DNA from 2 places in the Solibacillus cecembensis genome. Region 1 is predicted to be linked to the other one. Evidence: a T-box and tRNA genes for the amino acid it is inferred to sense, from the RefSeq annotation. Region 1 holds a T-box; the other holds one or more tRNA genes.
The links. The T-box of region 1 lies ahead of trpS (tryptophan--tRNA ligase). A T-box ahead of a tRNA ligase gene usually reads a tRNA of that ligase, here a tRNA-Trp.
Positions count from the first base shown of each region.

Region 2: it has a tRNA-Trp gene. The T-box ahead of trpS (tryptophan--tRNA ligase) is inferred to sense a tRNA for this amino acid. The anticodon was not compared.

Region 1 is NZ_JBNNMF010000013.1:90,291-100,609, reverse strand. Features, by position in the region: gene ACQKIH_RS13020 (competence protein CoiA) at 1-826, opposite strand, end outside; gene mecA (adaptor protein MecA) at 1,047-1,694, opposite strand; gene spxA (transcriptional regulator SpxA) at 2,106-2,504, opposite strand; T-box leader at 3,073-3,291, shown strand; gene trpS (tryptophan--tRNA ligase) at 3,351-4,340, shown strand; gene fabF (beta-ketoacyl-ACP synthase II) at 4,604-5,848, opposite strand; gene ACQKIH_RS12995 (beta-ketoacyl-ACP synthase III) at 5,910-6,845, opposite strand; gene ACQKIH_RS12990 (YjzD family protein) at 8,008-8,205, shown strand; gene ACQKIH_RS12985 (ATP-dependent Clp protease ATP-binding subunit) at 8,257-10,319, opposite strand, start outside.
Region 2 is NZ_JBNNMF010000028.1:39,430-49,748, reverse strand. Features, by position in the region: partial or broken rRNA gene rrf (5S ribosomal RNA) at 1-67, shown strand, start outside; tRNA gene ACQKIH_RS19600 (tRNA-Asn) at 82-156, shown strand; tRNA gene ACQKIH_RS19595 (tRNA-Ser) at 165-256, shown strand; tRNA gene ACQKIH_RS19590 (tRNA-Glu) at 276-350, shown strand; tRNA gene ACQKIH_RS19585 (tRNA-Val) at 375-450, shown strand; tRNA gene ACQKIH_RS19580 (tRNA-Met) at 468-542, shown strand; tRNA gene ACQKIH_RS19575 (tRNA-Asp) at 547-622, shown strand; tRNA gene ACQKIH_RS19570 (tRNA-Phe) at 645-720, shown strand; tRNA gene ACQKIH_RS19565 (tRNA-Thr) at 739-814, shown strand; tRNA gene ACQKIH_RS19560 (tRNA-Tyr) at 821-904, shown strand; tRNA gene ACQKIH_RS19555 (tRNA-Trp) at 916-989, shown strand; tRNA gene ACQKIH_RS19550 (tRNA-His) at 1,022-1,097, shown strand; tRNA gene ACQKIH_RS19545 (tRNA-His) at 1,139-1,214, shown strand; tRNA gene ACQKIH_RS19540 (tRNA-Gln) at 1,243-1,317, shown strand; tRNA gene ACQKIH_RS19535 (tRNA-Gly) at 1,325-1,399, shown strand; tRNA gene ACQKIH_RS19530 (tRNA-Cys) at 1,419-1,492, shown strand; tRNA gene ACQKIH_RS19525 (tRNA-Leu) at 1,542-1,623, shown strand; gene rlmN (dual-specificity RNA methyltransferase RlmN) at 2,069-3,136, shown strand; gene ACQKIH_RS19515 (pyridoxamine 5'-phosphate oxidase family protein) at 3,453-3,950, opposite strand; gene ACQKIH_RS19510 (ABC transporter ATP-binding protein) at 3,961-4,743, opposite strand; gene ACQKIH_RS19505 (FecCD family ABC transporter permease) at 4,743-5,732, opposite strand; gene ACQKIH_RS19500 (ABC transporter substrate-binding protein) at 5,748-6,737, opposite strand; gene nagB (glucosamine-6-phosphate deaminase) at 7,178-7,891, shown strand; gene ACQKIH_RS19490 (S66 peptidase family protein) at 7,989-8,900, shown strand; gene ACQKIH_RS19485 (hypothetical protein) at 9,350-9,859, opposite strand; gene ACQKIH_RS19480 (B3/B4 domain-containing protein) at 9,872-10,319, opposite strand, start outside.

The sequences.
Region 1 (10,319 bases):
AATTAGATACAGTTAACTTCAGTTCATAAATCGCACGCAATAAGCGATCATTCACCCCTTTCTTACTGAGGTGAAGCCTTGTATGCAAAAAATGGAGTCGATACGCAGCAAACTTGGTAAGCATTATTTTAAATTGATTTTCGGATATCTTTTTAGGAACAAAAAACGGGAAAATTTGCTTCATTAGAGAAATGGATTGAACATAACCAAAATATTGCTGACCATGAATAGGAAATAAATTGCTTATATAAAAAAATGTACGACTATGTACATCATAGCTTAGTAAATATTTCTGATTTTTATACATTTGAATATATTGCGCATTCGTATGATTAATCGAAAGTTTCGTTAAACCCTGGGATTTAAATTTATCATTAGGTGTTTGAATAATCCAAACGGGCATAATTTGAACGTCTTTATAACCTTCTGTACGCTTTTGGAAATGTTGTGGGGAAAGGCGGCTACATTGAAATTCAATCGCATATTTTTGTATGCCTTTTGTTATCAGTAAATCGGGTCGTTGTTGAATTAAGGGTAAATATGGTTCTAGTACAGGCTGCAATTGCAGTTGTTGAAAAAGCTCTTGTAAATGTTGCTTTCCTAACAAGTGGGCATAGGACTCCCCTTCTGAAAATAACGCATCACAATCACTTTTCTTAACATGAGCAAAATGAGGGATTTTAATTTGACCCACTTTTAAGATGAGCAAAGCTTTACATTGCGGGCAATAAAATTGAGCCGTTTTCTTCAATTCTTGTAATTGTTCTTGAGGTGTCGATCCATTTAGTTGATAAAGTTGTTGTTGTACAGTTAATGCGACGAGCATAATACACCTCCCTATGTATCATCGTAGCGACTTTACCAATGTATTTCAACTTACGAAATGTTACTGTTGGCAAACTTTCATTTTGAATCCTTATTTTTATAGAAAAATCAATTTTGCGCAGTCCATATGTAGCTACTCCCGGCATAAAAACACGCAAAAATACCGCTTTGAAATGAATCAAAACGGCACTTGCTTGCTTATTGACAACGGAAGCTTGATTTTAGAAAAAACTCATAATCGTTTCGAAACAATCTTCCGAAATAATCACTTCTCCATACTCTTCCAATCTATGAATTGTCATTTTAGATGATGATAAATATTCACTGCATAATGCAATAATATTTTTTGCTTCCTGCTGATCTAAATCGAGTAAATCCACAAATAAATAATAGTATCCTTCACATTGATACAGCGCGGATTTAACACCCAATAAGGATGCACGTCTTGCAAGCGGTACTAACTCATCAATATCCTTAAAACGGAATCGTGCATTTTCAATTGGTTCCTCTTCTTTATTTGATTTGCCAAGAGAATTAAAAAGCGCTTCTTCCATATCTGTTAATTGGTCTGCTATATCATGACTTTCTTCAAAAGGGCCTACCATTGATGAAGCATCGGAATCATTATTGACAGATGCACGTGTCACTACAACTTCCAACCCGACTTCAGATGCATTTATGTGAATCCAAATAGGACCATCTAAATCAAAGTAATCTTCCGTATTAACCTCGCCAATAACGTCCCAGAAAAGTTCTTCCCCTTTTGCACGATTATACCAAATCTCCTCACGACTATAGCCGCGATCCTCGATATCACTATACGTAATAAAAAGTTTTAACGTATTTTCATTAATGCGTTCGATGTCCATTAGACTTCAACTCCTTTCACAGTCAATCATAAAACTATACAATATATTCTCAATTTCACGTCCGTAAAATTGCGTTCAGTGAGTGGTTTCTACTGAACAGAATTAACCAAATTTATTTCACTTAAAGTGCAATGTAAATCCATGTTGCTTTACAAATTTTAAGCTAAATACCCTATTTTACAGTAGTAGGATATCTATAACTCTATTGTATGATGGATTGCCTTAAAATGAAAAGGAAAAACATTGTTGAACCAAAATTATTTGAATACTTGAAATTGTATTGTACCTTTACGCTGAAATCAAGGCACAAACCTCCCACTTCCATCATTTGGGGAATTAGACTGTTTACGCAGATAAAAAAAGATGTTACAGCAGCAAATTTGCATGAGTAACATCTATCATAAAATGTATTTAGTTAACCATTCGTTGCGCTTCTTGTAGTTGGTAAGCACGTACTTTACGAGGTAGGAATCGACGAATTTCGTCTTCGTTATAGCCTACTTGTAAACGTTTTTTATCTAAAATAATCGGACGACGTAATAATCCTGGATATTCTTGAATAAGCTCATATAATCGTTGCAGAGGTAAATTTTCTACATCTACATTTAGTTTTTGGAAGATTTTTGATCTCGTCGAAATAATTTCATCTGTACCATCTTCTGTCATACTTAAAATTTCTTTGATTTCACTAATTGTAAGTGGTTCAGAAAAAATGTTACGTTCTGTATACGAGATATCATGCTCTTCTAACCATGCTTTCGCTTTTCGACATGAAGTACAACTTGGTGAAGTAAATAATGTTACTAACATTGTCTCACTCCCTCTCCTCATTAAATCAATTACACCGAGGCATAATTGCGTCCAGATTTTTTCGAGTATACCCGAAAAAATCCCCATAAAAATCTGTGACATCCGCCTGAGGCTATAATTTACTTCGTTAAGCGGGTAAAAACGCTTGAATGATGCAAATTAGAATGTGGACGATTTAATCGTTAATTTAGAATTAATTTAATTTAATACTATGCTTTTATTATACAGGAAAAGGCATCGTTTGAATATACATTGTCAACAAATAATCGCTGCTTTCCGCAAAAAAAATATGCACATTTTTTCTCTAAAAAGACCATTTCCTATAATAATTATGTGTTCCCTTTAAAAACTACCCAAAAGATGGTTTACTTAAACGTACATTGCCCCTATTTTTTTCTCAATTATGAAAAATAATTGAGAAAAAACACATTACAAACTAATCACCATAAAAAAGGTTTTTAATAATATTACTATGACCATATCTCACGTTTTTTATTCAAATTTTTTTAACACCCTAATAATATTTGCAATTTTTCTATTAAGTACGATATAATCATTTCCAATATTATAAAAAACGAAGACGAAGAGTAGTACATTTAATTCAGAATGCTTAGAGAATCTGTGGACGGTGCAAACAGATCATTCATTAAATGGAATGGACTTCCGAGTTAGCTTTATGAACCTTTTACTCAGTAGTAAAGCTCGAGCCTTCACGTTACGAAGAAGAGTGGCCAATTTTTTTGGCAAGCTGGGTGGTACCGCGGATTTTACATCATTCGTCCCTTCTATTTTATATAGAGGACGCATGATGTTTTTATTTTGTCCAAATTCGAGGAGGTATTTTTTATGAAAACCATTTTTTCAGGCGTACAGCCAACAGGAACGATTACATTAGGGAACTACATCGGTGCAATTAAGCAATTCCCTGCATTACAAGACGAGGGCAATGCAATTTATTGCATCGTTGACCAACATGCGATTACCGTTCCACAAGATCGTTTAGAGTTGCGTAAAAACATTCGTTCATTAGCTGCGATGTATATTGCTGTAGGGATTGATCCAGCTAAATCAACATTATTCATACAATCCGAAGTACCTGCACATGCTCAAGCAGGTTGGATTTTACAATGTGTCGCATCAATCGGTGAATTGGAGCGCATGACACAATTTAAAGATAAATCACACGGAAAAGAATCCGTATCCGCAGCACTTCTAACTTACCCACCGTTAATGGCTGCTGATATTCTTTTATACAATACCGATATCGTGCCCGTTGGAGATGATCAAAAACAACATATCGAATTAACGCGTGACTTAGCTGAACGCTTTAACAAACGTTACAATGATGTGTTAACGATTCCAGATATTCAATTACCAAAAGAAGGCGCTCGCATTAAATCATTGCAAGAGCCTACGAAAAAAATGTCAAAATCAGATCCAAATACAAAGGCAACTATCCGCCTACTTGATACACCGAAAGAAATTGAGAAGAAAATTAAATCAGCAGTGACGGATTCAGAAGGTATTGTCAAATTCGACGTTGAAAATAAACCAGGTGTTGCCAATTTATTAACAATCGAATCTGCCTTATCAGGTATTTCCATCGCGCAATTAGAAAAGAAATACGAAGGTAAAGGCTATGGTGATTTTAAAGCAGGTGTTGCCGAAGCGGTTATCACTCATTTAACACCTATTCAAGATTGTTATAACGAATTAATCGACTCACCAGAACTTGACGCAATTTTAGATGAAGGTGCTGTAAAAGCAAATGCAATTGCTTCAAAAACGCTTAAGAAAATGGAGAACGCGATGGGGTTAGGGCGAAAACGACGATAAACATAATCCCTAAAGTACCAATTGCTAAATAAATTTCCGCACTATTTAGTATGTACAACATGACAGCACGCCATGAATAACCAAGCGTACGGTAATTTAAATACAAAATGATATTACTAATAGATATAACACAAATTCCATAACAAAATAAAAATAAGACAAAGCGTGCGATTGACACCATCCTTTGTACAACTATACGAAAAAACAACGTGCGTCATGACTGCGCACGTTGTTTTTCGTTTTAAGAACTTTTTTCTTAGAAATTAAGCCTCAGTATATTTTTTGAATAATAGACAAGCGTTATGACCACCAAAGCCTAAAGAATTGCTTAATGCGAAGTCAATCGATGCTTTTCGTGCTTCATTTGGAACATAATCTAAATCACAATCTGGATCTGGATCATGTAAGTTCATTGTCGGTGGTAATATACCTTCTTTTAACGCCATTAACGTAAAGATTGCCTCAATACCGCCAGCTGCACCTAATAAATGGCCTGTTACACTTTTAGTTGAGCTCATCGCCAATTGGTAAGCATGCTCACCAAATACAGTCTTCACCGCTTGTGTTTCAAATAAATCATTATACGGTGTACTTGTACCGTGAGCATTAATATAGCCAACTTGTTCTGGAGCAACGTTGGCATCATTTAACGCCATCGCCATTGCACGTGCAGCACCTTCACCGTTTGGAGCTGGCGCCGTAATATGGTGGGCATCGCCTGTTGAACCATAGCCTACTACTTCACCATAAATCTTTGCCCCGCGCGCTTTTGCATGCTCTAGCTCTTCTAAAATTAAAATCCCTGCACCTTCACCAATAACGAAGCCATCACGATTTTTATCAAATGGACGAGAAGCGGTGTTCGCATCTGGATTTAATGATAATGCTGTGTTTGAACAAAAACCAGCAATCGCCATCGTTACAATCGGCGCTTCTGCCCCACCCGTAATCATGACATCCGCATCGCCGCGTTCAATAACTTTAAACGCATCACCGATTGAATTCGTACCAGATGCACAAGCTGTTACAGAGCAAGAGTTCACACCTTTTGCGCCAAGATAAATCGATACTTGACCAGATGCCATATCCGGTATCATCATTGGTACAAAGAACGGACTAACACGACGTACACCGCGCTCTTGGAATGTTAGGAATTGCTGTTCATGTGTCTCCATTCCACCAATTCCTGAACCAATCCAAACGCCAACTCGTGGAGCCATTTCGTCAGTAATCGTTAAATCTGCATCTTTTGCTGCCATCATGGACGCTGCAAGTGCGTAATGCGTGAAGCGATCCATTTTACGCGCTTCTTTTTTCTCAATATAATCTTCTATATTAAAGTCTGTTACTTCTGCTGCAACTGAAACAGGAAATTTACTCGTATCAACACGTGTTAATGGACCTACACCTGACTTACCTGCTATTACATTTTCCCATGCTTGTTCGGCACTATTCCCAACTGGTGTTACAGCGCCAATTCCCGTCACAACTACTCGTCTTTTTTCCATCATTCAATTCTCCCTTTTACTTGATGATTTATTCAAGTTTGATTTATTCTACGTTTACTACTTATTTACCCCACTTCATTGCTAAGGCACCCCATGTGAGGCCTCCGCCAAAACCGACTAGGACAATGATATCATCATCTTTTATTTTCCCTGCTTCAAGATCATCTACAATCGAAATCCCGATTGATGCAGCAGAAGTATTGCCGTACTTTTGAATGGTTTTAGACATTTTTTCTTCTGGTAAACCTAGACGTTCACGTGCGGCTTCCATAATACGAATATTCGCTTGATGCGGCACTAAATAATCAACATCTTCTTTTGTCAGCCCAGCTTTTTCAATAACACTTAAAGCCGATTCCCCCATTTGACGAACGGCAAACTTAAATACTTCGCGTCCATTCATATACACATGTTGTTTTTCATCCAATTTTAAATGTTTTCCGCCCGTGCCATCTGCGCCAAGCTCAAAAGATAAAATCCCTCTACCTTCTGATACTTTCCCAATTACCGCTGCACTAGCCCCATCACCAAATAAGATAGCTGTATTACGGTCAGTCCAATCGATATTCTTCGTTAACTTCTCAACACCTACTACTAATATATAGTCATAGCTATTACTGTTAATGAACTGTTGAGCAATGGTCGTTGCATAAATAAATCCAGAGCAAGCTGCTGAAATATCCATCGCACCCCCATTAGATGCGCCTAAACGTTCTTGAATTTGGCATGCAACACTTGGAAAGTTTTGATCTTGCGTAACAGTCGCCACGATAATTAATCCAACTTGCTCAGCAGTAATCCCTGCATTTTCTAACGCATTTACCGCTGCTTTATATGCTAAATCAGATGTTTCTTCATTTTCTGCAATATGACGCTGTTCAATTCCAGTTCGAGAACGAATCCACTCATCTGATGTATCTAATATTTTTTCAAAATCAGCATTTGTCATTATTTTCTCTGGTACGTATTTCCCAATTCCAATAATCCCTGCATTCATTTTGTATCCCCCTTGGTTTTCAATCCCATTTCACCTTTATTTATACCACTAACGTTTAGTATCTGGTACTAATTATAGACCATAACTTTTCTGAAAACAAGAACAAATACGCTAACGCATCTTTGACACACTATCCGAGTAGAATAATTCGGTCGGGTCCTTTTTTCGCCTCATGCTCATCACCGTTCTATTTGGCTTATTCCTCATAACTACAGAGACCCAAAAGTTTTATACTTTCTTATCTTTTAAAGATTTTTTTGATTATATAAGATCAACAAAAGAATCTATCCTTGTGATGTAAGTTTTCTAATAAAACTTCTAATAAAGTATGCGCTAGTTTAGGCTGGCTAAGCACATGAGGCGCACAGCTTTGTTGCACAAATCTATACGACTCATCTTTGTGCTTTGTGCAAGGCCAGCCTTTATAACGTTTTTCCTACTGAAGCTTCCTAGTTTTATTGCGCCGCTTCCGTGGGAGGCGGCGTCAACCTCAATAGATTTTTATCCCATTAGGAAAAGTATATCCCACTTTTTTTGGCTATTGAGGAGCAAAAATCATACAAACTTTGTGCAAAGTTGAACCTTTGAAGTGGCAAAAAGATTCTATAAAGGTGGGGGCAGACGGCATGTTTTGCAGTCTCAACGGTATTATAGGAATAAATTTTATTATCGAGCGCATATTTCAATAAAGAGATTGAATAGCTGAAACTAACTTCATATTCAAAAAAATGATTAGGAATTGTATTGGGACAAACTTGAATAGAAGGAGTTGATTGGAATGGAGGGGAGGCGACTCCTACGGGAACAGCACGTGCGGAAAATCCACTTATTTCGAGACACCTCTCGAAATAAGTTAGTTGGAGCCGTGCCCGTGGAAAGCGTCCGGACTGGAATGGAAATCAACTCCCCATTTTTCAGAGGGAATTTTAAATGATAGATTCTTTAATTAATTATATATAGATCAAGGGGAAGTTTGCGCATTATGAATTAGATTCCCTATAGAAGTTTAATTTCTCGAAAAAATACTTCCCACGTATCAAAAATATTTGACAACTTACCGAATTGTTCGATTCTCTATTTTATTTTTGAGCGAGCTTATGGTATGATATTGAGGATGTAATTCTATAATAAATATTTAAATAAGTTCAATGAGGTGAATTTGATGCAATATATCGTTACTTTCTTTTGGTCATTTTTATTAGTGTCTATGCTAAACTATGTAGTAAGCTCTGTATTAAATGTTGAGTTTAACTTCCTAAACGGTGCTATTATTTCATTAGCATTCAGTGTTTTAGTATTTGTTATCGCAGCAGTTATTCCAAACGAATCAACTCCAGAGTTCGAAGCAGAACAACACTAATTAGAAAAGACATCCACTCGTGCACAACTGTGCCGAGTGGATGTCTTTTTTTTACATGTATTTTTCGATTCGGATTTTTCCATCTTTCATGCGAATACGCAGCGTTTCTCCAGCTGTTACGTCCCCTTTTAATAACTCTCTTGCAACAATCGTTTCTAAATGACGCTGCACAAATCGTTTTAACGGACGCGCACCAAATTGTGGATCGATGCCATTTTCGACAACCCAGTCCACAACCGCCTCATCTACTTGCAATGTAATTTCTTGCTCTGCAACACGCGCTTGTAGCTGATGAACATATTTCCAAGCAATCGCATGGAAATGCTCATTCGACAATGCATGGAACATAATAATATCATCCATACGATTTAATAGCTCCGGTTTAAAATGCTGACGCAATGCCGCATTCACTAACTCCTCCGATTGTTGGCTATTTTCTAATAAATAATGTGAGCCAATATTCGATGTTAAAATCACGACCGTATTCGTAAAGTTCACCATACGACCTTGGCTATCAGTAATACGCCCATCATCTAGCACTTGTAATAAAATATTTGCCACGTCTGGATGCGCTTTTTCAATTTCATCAAGTAGCACGACCGAATATGGATTACGGCGAACAGCCTCTGTTAATTGACCGCCTTCCTCATAACCGACATACCCTGGAGGCGCTCCGACTAATCGAGATACGGAATGTTTTTCCATATATTCACTCATATCAATCCGAATGAAATGATCTTCCGAATCAAATAACTGTGCAGCCAATGCTTTTGCTAATTCTGTTTTTCCGACACCTGTTGGTCCTAAAAATAAGAAGCTACCAATTGGCTTATTTGGGTCTTTAATTCCTGCACGCGCACGCCATACTGCTTCTGTCACCAATGTAACCGCATCTTCCTGACCTACAACACGTTCATGCAATGTATCTTTTAAACGCAGTAATTTTTCGCGTTCCCTTTCTACAAGCTTCGTTACGGGGATACCTGTCCAACGGGAAATAATTTTTGCAATTTCCTCTTCGGTTACTTCCTCACGTAACATCCGATTACCTTCTGTCTCTTTTAACTGCTGCTCTAACACCGCAACTTCTTTTTTTAGCTCTGGAATTTTACTGTATTGCAATTCACCTGCACGCGCTAAATTACTATTCGTTTGAACTAACTCTTCTGCTTCCGCAATATAATTTTTTAATCGATCTTTTTTATCGCGAACAATTTGTAAGCCATTTTTTTCGATATCCCATTGCTCTTGCATACTTTTATTTAATTTTTCTAATTGATCTATTTCTTCATTTAACGTTTCCAGACGCTTTTTACTTGCTGCATCTTTTTCCTTTTTCAATGCTTGCTGTTCAATTTTCAAATGAGTTAAACGACGTGTTGCTTGATCCAATTCCTGTGGCATCGAATCCATCTCAATACGAATCATTGCACATGCTTCATCTACTAAATCAATTGCTTTATCAGGTAAGAAACGCTCGGTAATATAACGATTCGCTAATTGTGCTGCGGCAATAATGGCACGGTCATGAATACGAACACCACGATGATGCTCCTCAAAACGATCTTTAATCCCACGCAAAATGGATACAGTATCTTCAATAGAAGGTTCTCTTACCATCACTTGCTGGAAACGTCGCTCAAGTGCCGGGTCCTTTTCAATATACATGCGGTATTCATCTAATGTCGTCGCACCAATACAGTGAAGTTCCCCTCGCGCAAGCATCGGCTTCAGCATATTACCTGCATCCATGGCACCGTCTGATTTTCCAGCGCCTACAATCGTATGAATTTCGTCGATGAATAAAATAATACTTCCCTCAGCATCTTTCACCTGTTTTAACACCGCTTTTAAACGCTCTTCAAACTGACCACGGTAGCTTGCCCCTGCAATTAATGCACTCATATCCAACTCATATAGCTGAACATCTTTTAACCCTTCTGGCACATCTTTACGAACAATTCGTTGTGCTAACCCTTCAACAATTGCGGTTTTACCGACACCTGGTTCCCCGATTAACACTGGATTATTTTTCGTTTTTCTTGATAAAATGCGAATGACATTTCTTATTTCTTCATCGCGTCCAATTACCGGGTCCATTTTCCCACTTTTTA
Region 2 (10,319 bases), on a different contig from region 1:
AAGTTAAGCTCTTTAGCGCCGATGGTAGTTGGGGGCTTCCCCCTGTGAGAGTAGGACATCGCTAGGCGTACATAGTAATATTCCGAAGTAGCTCAGTGGTAGAGCAACCGGCTGTTAACCGGTTGGTCGTAGGTTCGAGTCCTACCTTCGGAGCCATTCTTCTTGGAGAGTTGTCCGAGAGGTCGAAGGAGCACGATTGGAAATCGTGTATGCGGGTAACACTGCATCAAGGGTTCAAATCCCTTACTCTCCGCCAGACTATAACATTTTCAATTGGCCCGTTGGTCAAGCGGTTAAGACACCGCCCTTTCACGGCGGTAACACGGGTTCGAATCCCGTACGGGTCACCATTTAATATATTTAGTATCCAGCACGGAGGATTAGCTCAGCTGGGAGAGCATCTGCCTTACAAGCAGAGGGTCGGCGGTTCGAGCCCGTCATCCTCCACCATAAAAAAATAGTATTATCGCGGGGTGGAGCAGTGGTAGCTCGTCGGGCTCATAACCCGAAGGTCACAGGTTCAAGTCCTGTCCCCGCAACCAAAATGGTCCCGTGGTGTAGCGGTTAACATGCCTGCCTGTCACGCAGGAGATCGCCGGTTCGATCCCGGTCGGGACCGCCATTTATATTTTATACATAAATATGGGTCAGTAGCTCAGTTGGTAGAGCATTAGATTGAAGCTCTAAGTGTCGGCGGTTCGATTCCGTCCTGACCCACCATATTTACTAAATTAATTTGCCGGTGTAGCTCAGTTGGTAGAGCAACTGACTTGTAATCAGTAGGTCGAGGGTTCGACTCCTTTCGCCGGCACCATTACTCGGTGGGGTAGCGAAGTGGCTAAACGCGGCGGACTGTAAATCCGCTCCTTAGGGTTCGGCGGTTCGAATCCGTCCCCCACCACCATTTTTAATCGCAGGGGCATAGTTTAAAGGTAGAACTACGGTCTCCAAAACCGTCAGTGTGGGTTCAATTCCTACTGCCCCTGCCAATTAAATAAAAAATAAACAAAATAATATAGTGGCGGTTGTGGCGAAGTGGTTAACGCACCGGATTGTGATTCCGGCATTCGTGGGTTCAATTCCCATCAGTCGCCCCATTTTTTATTTAGATTTAAGACGTAAAGTTTATAATATAGTGGCGGTTGTGGCGAAGTGGTTAACGCACCGGATTGTGATTCCGGCATTCGTGGGTTCAATTCCCATCAGTCGCCCCATTTTTTATGAAATACATATTAACTTTATTGGGGTATAGCCAAGCGGTAAGGCAACGGATTTTGATTCCGTCATGCCCTGGTTCGAATCCAGGTTCCCCAGCCATTTTTTTGCGGAAGTAGTTCAGTGGTAGAACACCACCTTGCCAAGGTGGGGGTCGCGAGTTCGAACCTCGTCTTCCGCTCCAAAAATACAAATATATATATGGCGGCATAGCCAAGTGGTAAGGCACAGGTCTGCAACACCTCTACCACCGGTTCAAATCCGGTTGCCGCCTCCATATAATTCAAATCGGATATTCCGGTTTTTTTTATTCCTTTTTTTGCTTTGCCGGTATGGCGGAATTGGCAGACGCGCGCGACTCAAAATCGCGTTCCGTGAGGAGTGTCGGTTCGACCCCGACTATCGGTATCATTAGGTTAATTTACGTTACGATTAACAAGTTAAAAAAGCTCATAAACCCTGATATGATGGGGTTTATGGGCTTTTTTCATTTCCTGAGAATACGATAGAAAACGATAAGAATTGATTTTATTTTACACAAGCTGTTATTCAAAGAGGTTTGTATACAGTGTGATCTATTAGTTAATATGAATATATCAATTTCTCTAAAAGTCCCCAATTTTGACGATTACAATTTGAAATGTTTTTTTTTCAACCTTATTTGTAATATGATTAGATTAGTAAAAAGGTGCCTGATCATAAAGTAAACCAATCGGGCTATTAAGGACTGTGTATCTCCCATTTATGCTTCTTGCTACAAATAAGTCTAGCTCGAGGGAGTTATACTACCCATTATTACGGTATAAATATTAATAATAAAAGTGATTTTTAAGGTCAAGGAAAGAGGCGCATTATGAACAAACCATCCATTTATGGATTAACATTAGATCAATTGAAGGAGTGGCTTTTAGCACATGGTCACAAACCGTCTAGAGCATTACAAGTGTGGGATTTACTTTATAGAAAACGTGTAACGGATTTTTCTGACATGAAGGAGGTAAATCCGGAATGTGTTCAATTATTGGCGGATAACTTTGTGATTCAAACATTAACACAACACATTAAGCAAGAAGCCGCAGACGGAACGGTTAAATTTTTATTTAAATTACAGGATGGTAGTTTGATCGAGACGGTCATGATGCGACATAAATATGGGTTATCTGTTTGTGTTACGACACAAGTAGGCTGTAACATTGGCTGCAGTTTCTGTGCGAGCGGATTATTAGCAAAAAGTCGCGATTTATCAGCTGGAGAAATTGTCGAACAGATTATGAATGTTCAACTTCATCTCGATCAATTAGAAAAAGACGAACTTGTAAGTCATATCGTCGTAATGGGAATTGGCGAACCATTTGATAACTTCAATAATCTATTAGATTTCTTAAATGTTGTTCTGGACCATAAGGGACTTGCGATTGCAGGTAGAAGAATTACTGTTTCGACAAGTGGAATCGTTAATAAAATTTATGAATTTACGGATGCGGCAATCCCTGTAAACTTAGCGATCTCGCTACATGCACCAAATAATGAGCTGAGAACACGTATTATGAAAATAAATCGTGCCATGCCGATTGAAAAATTAATGGCATCCCTGAAATATTATTTAGCCAAAAATAACCGTAGAATTACGATAGAATATATTTTACTGAAAGATTTAAATGATCATAAAGAGGAAGCGGAACAACTTGCTGAACTTCTCAGTGATATTAAAGACCAATTGTATGTAAACTTAATCCCGTACAACCCGGTGGATGAACATAGTCAATATCAAAGAAGTGAGCAGGAATCGGTGTTAGCTTTCTATGATACGTTAAAAAAGAATGGCGTCAATTGTAAAATTCGTCAAGAACACGGTACGGATATTGATGCAGCTTGTGGACAGCTACGAAGTAACCAGCTTAAAAAAGGTACCCAGCAGTAAGTGATAAAGTGAACAATCAATCAGTGGGGGTTTTGACACGTAGGACGTGCTAATGCCCGTTATTGCGGGATAAATTGAATACAGAACTACTTAATTTGCAATTTGGTGAATTGTGATGATAATAACAATGGCTATAAACGAAAAGTTCCTATTAATTAATTTCGGAAATTGTGGAATATCAAAAATATTAATATGCTTTTTTATAGCAATACTTACATAACGGTAGAAGCCATATAGAGCTAATATTAATGACGAAGAGTTTTAATAGAAAAAAGCATCGAATCATATGATTCGATGCTTTTTACCATTTCACTTCTTATTTCTTTTTATCAATTACTACATGTGTTAATGTATCTTCGGCAAAATCAATGTCAAATGCTTTTCCGAAGCCTACAACATAGCGTCCTTTTAATGGTGTCAGTTCAAAGAGGGAGAAATCTAATGTGCGTAATAACTGCATCATTTTCTTGCTGTGAACCGTATCGAATGCTTCAAATATTTCTTCATGTCCTTCATTACCTAAGTTTTTAGGGGCACATTGAAAGCGAGCTCGTTCTGTTGCAAAGTGGTTTTGTGTAACTGCTTCATCTGCTACAAGTAATACATCGATTATTTCGTTTTGCTCAAGAAGTTGGTGATGTTCTGCGATATGACTTACATAAACATAAAATTTATTATTTACTTGGACAAATGCTGCTGAGCTGCTAAATGGTTGACCTTCTGGTGTAACAAAGCTTAATAATATACTTTTCTTGCGTTGTAAAAATGCTTCATAGTCTGCACGGATTTGATTTAAATCAATTGTTGTTTTCATATTCATTCTCCTAACTTCTTACGGTATTTTTTAATTGAATGCGAGGGGCAGTATCCCAAACGACATGCTGTATTTCTGCCTCCATTTTATATGTGGACTGGATCATCTGTTCAGTCATTACTTCCTCAGGTGTGCCTTTTTGTACGCAGTGACCATCTTTAACAACGACAATTCGATCACTATAGCTAGATGCTTGATTAAGGTCATGAAGCACCATAACGACAGTCAAACCGGTTTCACGATTCAGCTCACGGACGAGTTCTAAAATTTCATGCTGATGGGCAATATCTAAATACGTTGTTGGCTCATCAAGTAATAAAATTTCGGGCTTTTGAGCTAAAGCCATGGCAATCCAAGCACGTTGAGATTCGCCACCAGATAGGGTAGCAATGGATTGATCTTGGTAATGGGTTAAATGTGTTTTCTCAAGTGCCCAATCGACTATAGCGTAATCTTCATCGTTTAACCGTTCAAACCACTTTTTATGTGGATAGCGACCATAGGCTACTAAATTTCGAACCGTAATATCAGAAGGGGCTTGATTACGCTGACTTAATATACACATTTTCTTTGCTATTTCTTTTGATGCTAAAGTGCGCATATTTTTTTGGTCGAACGTAATCGTACCTGAGCAATACGGAAGCATGCGGGCAACGGCTTTTAAAATAGTTGATTTACCTGAGCCATTTGGTCCAATGATCGATAAGATTTCTCCTTTTTGAACATCAAATGAAAAATTATGGACAACTTCTTTTTGCTCATAACGAATGGAAAGCTGTTCAATTTGTAACATTAAAACGCCTTCTTTCTCATTAAGTATAAAAAGTAAGGACCACCAATAATAGCCATAATAATCCCTGCTGGAATATCGAGGGGAGCAAATAAAGTTCGCCCGACTGTATCGGCCACTAATACAAGGATAGCCCCCATAGCCATACTCATTGGCAGCATATATTTATAATCTGAGCCAACTAATAAACGCGCCATATGCGGAACAATTAAACCAACAAAACCAATCATCCCGATGGCTGCTACTGAAATGGCTGCTAAAAATACAGCTAAAATAGATAGAACAATACGAATCCGTGTTACATTTTCCCCTAAATTGACGGCTACTTGGTCTCCTAGACGGATAATATTTGCTTTTCTAATAGCGAATATTGATAAAATCCACCCAATAATGGCGTATACATAAATCATTTGAAGTGCAGAATGACCCTTTGCTGCTAGGCTACCATTTAGCCATTGGACAGCTGAAGGAAGACGGTCACTATACATAATTGATAAAAAGCCAATAATCCCACCACATAAGGCATTGACTGCCACACCAGATAAAATAATGGTGATTGGGGTAATCCCAGACTTTCGCCATGCAAGTGCGTATACAATGCTTGCAGCAATAATGCCACCAACAAATGCGGCAATAGGAACGAGCTGTATATATTCTGGTTTTGCTAGCATAATAAGTAATACAAATGCAGCGGCACCACTTGTCACGCCAGTAAGGCCGGGATCTGCAAGTGGATTGCCCATAACGGCTTGTAGTAATGCGCCTGAAATTGCGATGTTGGCTCCAATTATTAGTGCTAATAAAACACGTGGAAGACGAATATCCCAAACAATTGTCGTAAAAATCCCATCTTCACGGCCATTCACAAGTGTTTTTAAAATATCTGGAATAGAAATATGTACGCTTCCAAATCCAATAGAGACAATTGTAAGTAGAAGTGCTAATACAAAGGTAATGATAACAATTGCTCGGCTTCTTGTTGACTTTATCATGAAATTTTCCTCATTCTATTGATAGAAATAATCAGCAATTGTTGTTAATGCTGTGTCGACATTCGCAATGGATGTCACCCCGAAAATACTGTAATCAAGGAGGTGGATTTTATCATTTTTATAGGCTGATAATTGTGTCCATGCACTATTTTTAGCAATTTCCTGTTTGAATTTATCTTCATTTGCTCCGTGATCACCTGAAGCTAACACAAAAATCATATCAGGATCGGCAACAACAATTTCTTCTAAATTAAGTGTTGAGTATGTTGAATCTGTTTTTAAAATAGATGTCGCGATATTTTCTGCGCCGAGACGCTCTACTAGGCTACCTAAATAAGATTTATCGTTCATTACCATAAATGAATCCGATGTACCAATTACTAACATAACAGAAGGCAGTTCTTTACCAGCAGCTTGTTTTTCTAATTCTTGCTCTTTAGCTACAATTGTTTGCATAATTTCATTCATTTCTTTTTCCTTGCCGAAATATGTACCTAAAACTTTAAAGCTTAATTTTAAGTCTTCATATGAATCAGTTGGTAAATAAGCTGTAGGTAAATTCATACCTTCTAAAGCTTTATCAAGCGATTCTTGTAATGATGCAGCACCGACAATTAATTCGGTTTGTAGATTTGAAATGACTTCTAAATCTGGAGCCATTGGTGAACCTACTCGAGTAACAGAGTCAAAATCAGTTGGAATTGGATTTGTTGAAGTCGGAACACCTACAGGAACAATGTTTAATAGGTGAAGCATTTCTGTTAAAGGAACCGAAGTTGTAACAATTTTGCCCGGTACCGTTTTAGGAAAAGCGGCTAAAGCTTCTTGGAAAGCTTTTTCGTCTACACCATCTTCAAACGTGTTTGTGCTTACATGATTTTCTTTCGTTTGTTGTTCTTGTGTATTTGATTCAGCCGATCCCACATTATCTATTTCATTTTCAGAACAGCCATAAAGGGCCAAAGTAAGTGCTGCTACCATACTGATACTTGCAAACCTTTTCATAATTACGCCTCCATTAATTGATAATGATTTTCAATATCAATTAATATTAGCAAAGACAATTGAGAATATCAATATGTAATTGAGAATTATTTTCAAAGAGTTCAATTTACGAAAGGAACTATTAGATATAATCGAGACAAAAGTAAAAACTTTTTGTGATTTACAGAATTATTGGATAGTGAAAGACAAGTTTGTGCATTATACTATTTAGAAATAAAGTGTATAATTTTCAGTGAAGCGATTATTTTTCAAGAAATTTTTGTTATAGCTTTTTGTAGCGAAATACGTAGATTTCCGATAAAATTAAGGTAGATATTAAAGGAAAAAAATAGTGAATATATATTGGAATTAAAAAAAGATTAAGCGGCGTTTTTAATACAATAACAAGTACATAAAGCAAAGAGAGAGTAGGGAAATGAATGGCAAGTGTGAATACAAATATGAAGTGGATTGAAGCGGCAAGTTATGAAGAAATGAGCAAAATGGGTGCGGCTATTTTTAAAGAGCAATTAAAGCAAGTGAAGACAAGTGTTTTTGGAATGGCAACGGGGAGTACACCTGAAGGCTTATACAAAGAGTTAGTAAAGGCGTACGAAGCTGGAGAATTATCATTTGCTGAGGCAAAGTCATTTAACTTAGATGAATATATTGGGATTACACCTGAAAATAAAGCGAGTTATCATTACTTTATGGATGAAAATTTATTCGCTCATATCGATATGAAGCGTGAAAATATTCATGTGCCAGCGGGTAGTTCAGAGGATATAGAAAAAACGGCTACAGATTATGATGCGGCAATTGCTACTGCGGGTGGTATTGATATTCAATTATTAGGAATTGGTGTGAATGGTCATATCGGATTTAATGAGCCGGGCACAGCGTTTGAGTTAGGGACAAATGTGGTCGAACTCACACAATCAACACGTGAGGCCAATCAAATTTATTTTGATTCAATTGATGATGTTCCAACACATGCAATTACGATGGGGATTCAAACAATCATGAATGCCAAAAAAGTAGTGCTTTTAATTTCAGGTGCATCAAAGCAAGAAGCGTATGAACGTTTACACAGTGGTGAGATCACAACGGACTTCCCAGCAAGCGCGTTACACAATCATAAAGATGTGACTGTCATTTATACAGGCGTAAAATAATAACAGTGAAAAAGGAGTGCCTCAATATGCACTCCTTTTCTTATTCGATTATTTAACTATGATACAATAGCCATGAAAGTAAAAGGAGGCAATCATTATGAAAATTCGTCCTGCCAGATTACAAAATGGGGATACTGTAGGGCTTGTTGCACTCAGCAGCCCTTTAAATATGGATAGTCTTGGGCAACAATTAGCATTTTTAGATGAATTAGGATTACGCTATAAGCTAGGAAATACGATACAGCCGTATGAAGGCTATTTAGCGGGTACGGATGCAGAGCGTGTACAAGATTTACATGCGATGATTCAAGATCCAGAAGTGAAGGCCATTTTTTGCGTAAAAGGTGGTTACGGCTTAGGTCGAATTATTGATAAAATTAGCTACCCATTAATTGAAGAAAATCCGAAAATTATTTGGGGCTTTTCAGATGTGACACTTCTACATACAGCGGTCAATGACTATGCAAACTTAGTAACATTCCACGGACCGATGTTAGCTCGCTCTAAAGGGGAGTTAGATACATTATCGAAAAAAATGTTCCAACAGCTTTTCACGCCGATTGAAATTCAGTATGATGAACAAATTTCACCGTTACGTACCATTGTTGAGGGCACGGTTAGAGGCGAAATGATAGGTGGTAACTTAAATCGTATTGTTAGTACGATAGGTACGAAGTTTGAACCAGATATGCGCGGGAAAATCCTTTTATTAGAAGATATTGGGGAGTCATTGGAGCAAATTGACGGGATGTTGAACCATTTGCGTTTAGCAAGAAAGCTCGAGCAAGTTGCTGGATTTGTTATTGGGAATTTTAAACTGCCCAATCCAACTGAAACAGAGGAAGATGTTATCCAATTGTTAGCGCATTATTTAAAACCGCTGAACAAACCGGCTTTAGCAGGCTTCCAAATCGGTCACTGTGAACCAAATATAGGAATCCCACTCGGTGTAGATGTCATATTAGATGCTAATGAAAAAACATTGCGCATATTACCTGGTGTAGAATAACTCTTAATTTTTCCTATTTAGCACATAAGAAAGGACCTACCTCACAGTGTGTGGTAGGTCCTTCTCAATAACGAGTGTAAAAGGAAAATCATCATCTAATTGTTGTTTGCTTTTACAATAGTTGGTCATTGGTAAAAGGTAACAGCGGTAAATGTTAAAAAGTAATTGGTTTTCTCAGCTAGTTTTGCTTGAAAGGCAAAGGATACACTCGTTATTTCTCGGTTTGGAGTCTCACCGCACCGAGTAGGAATTAATAATTATGCCTCGGCATAATTGCGTCTAGAATCGGCTTTGTGCTTAGGCCTGCACGATGCAGGTCAGTTAGCCGTTGTCGCATGGATGCGACGTACTTAGGCTAACATCCTTAAAAGAACTCTTTTCCGATTCTGTGACATCCACCGGAGGTTTAACTTTTTTCAGCAGTTGTCCAAACAACTGCTGAAAAAAGTTTAAAAATATTTGCTATCATCAAATTCAATTTCAACTTGATAGTTTTTTGCATTAATTAAGTTGGATAAACGATGCGCTTCTTTTTCAAGTTCATTTGATTGATTGCGATAGTGCGTTGGGTCAAAGAGTGCAACATTATAAAGAACTGTTTCACCAGAGCTGTGATAATAGGATTCTTTTTCAGACATCCCAAGCTGCTTGCAAAAAGCCGCTTCTGCACGTAATTGTATCGCGAGTTCAATGGCTTCTACAACAGGCATGACCTCATCTTTGAATGAAATCGTATTGTCAATGTTTGCACGATAAATAAGAGCATCTAGCTTACGAGAATCTTTTCGAATATCCTTTAGCTCTGCTTCGATCATTTCAAGCGAATATTCAGGTTTAACAGGCTGTTCCCCTTTTTCAATAATCGTATGAGACACTTGGTGAACAGAGGAAGTCAATTCTTGAATCTTTTTCGTTAAAATACTTTTTAACTTTACAGCTTCTGCTAAATTAATTGCCATCTAAATCACTCCTTAATATGTAATTGATTGGTTGTGAATGGATAGCAGAGAGACTTTAAAATCCCCGCCATTTACTTGTGTAAACATTTTACCAGCTGATGCAAGCAATTGCTCACATTCATCGGCAGATAATGAAGGACGTAAATAAAATATTTGCAGCGCATCCGTTGTTTTTTCGGTAACCGCTGTGCGACTTGAATCTACAAACGGACTGCCAAAAGCGCCTAGCTCATCTTTTGAGTAAAGAATGTTTGTTAATGCATTGTACCGACCATTCAACCCTTCATAGCCTGTATTTTCATCCCCTAGTGCGATTTCGATTTGACCTTGAATATTCGCCACATCGTAAATACCAATTGGAATTTCATATTGCAATGAAAAGAAATTATTCAAATCAACAGCCGAATGAAAAGGGGTTAAATAATTTTGCTTTGCGATACGGCGCATAAGGCTTTCCGCG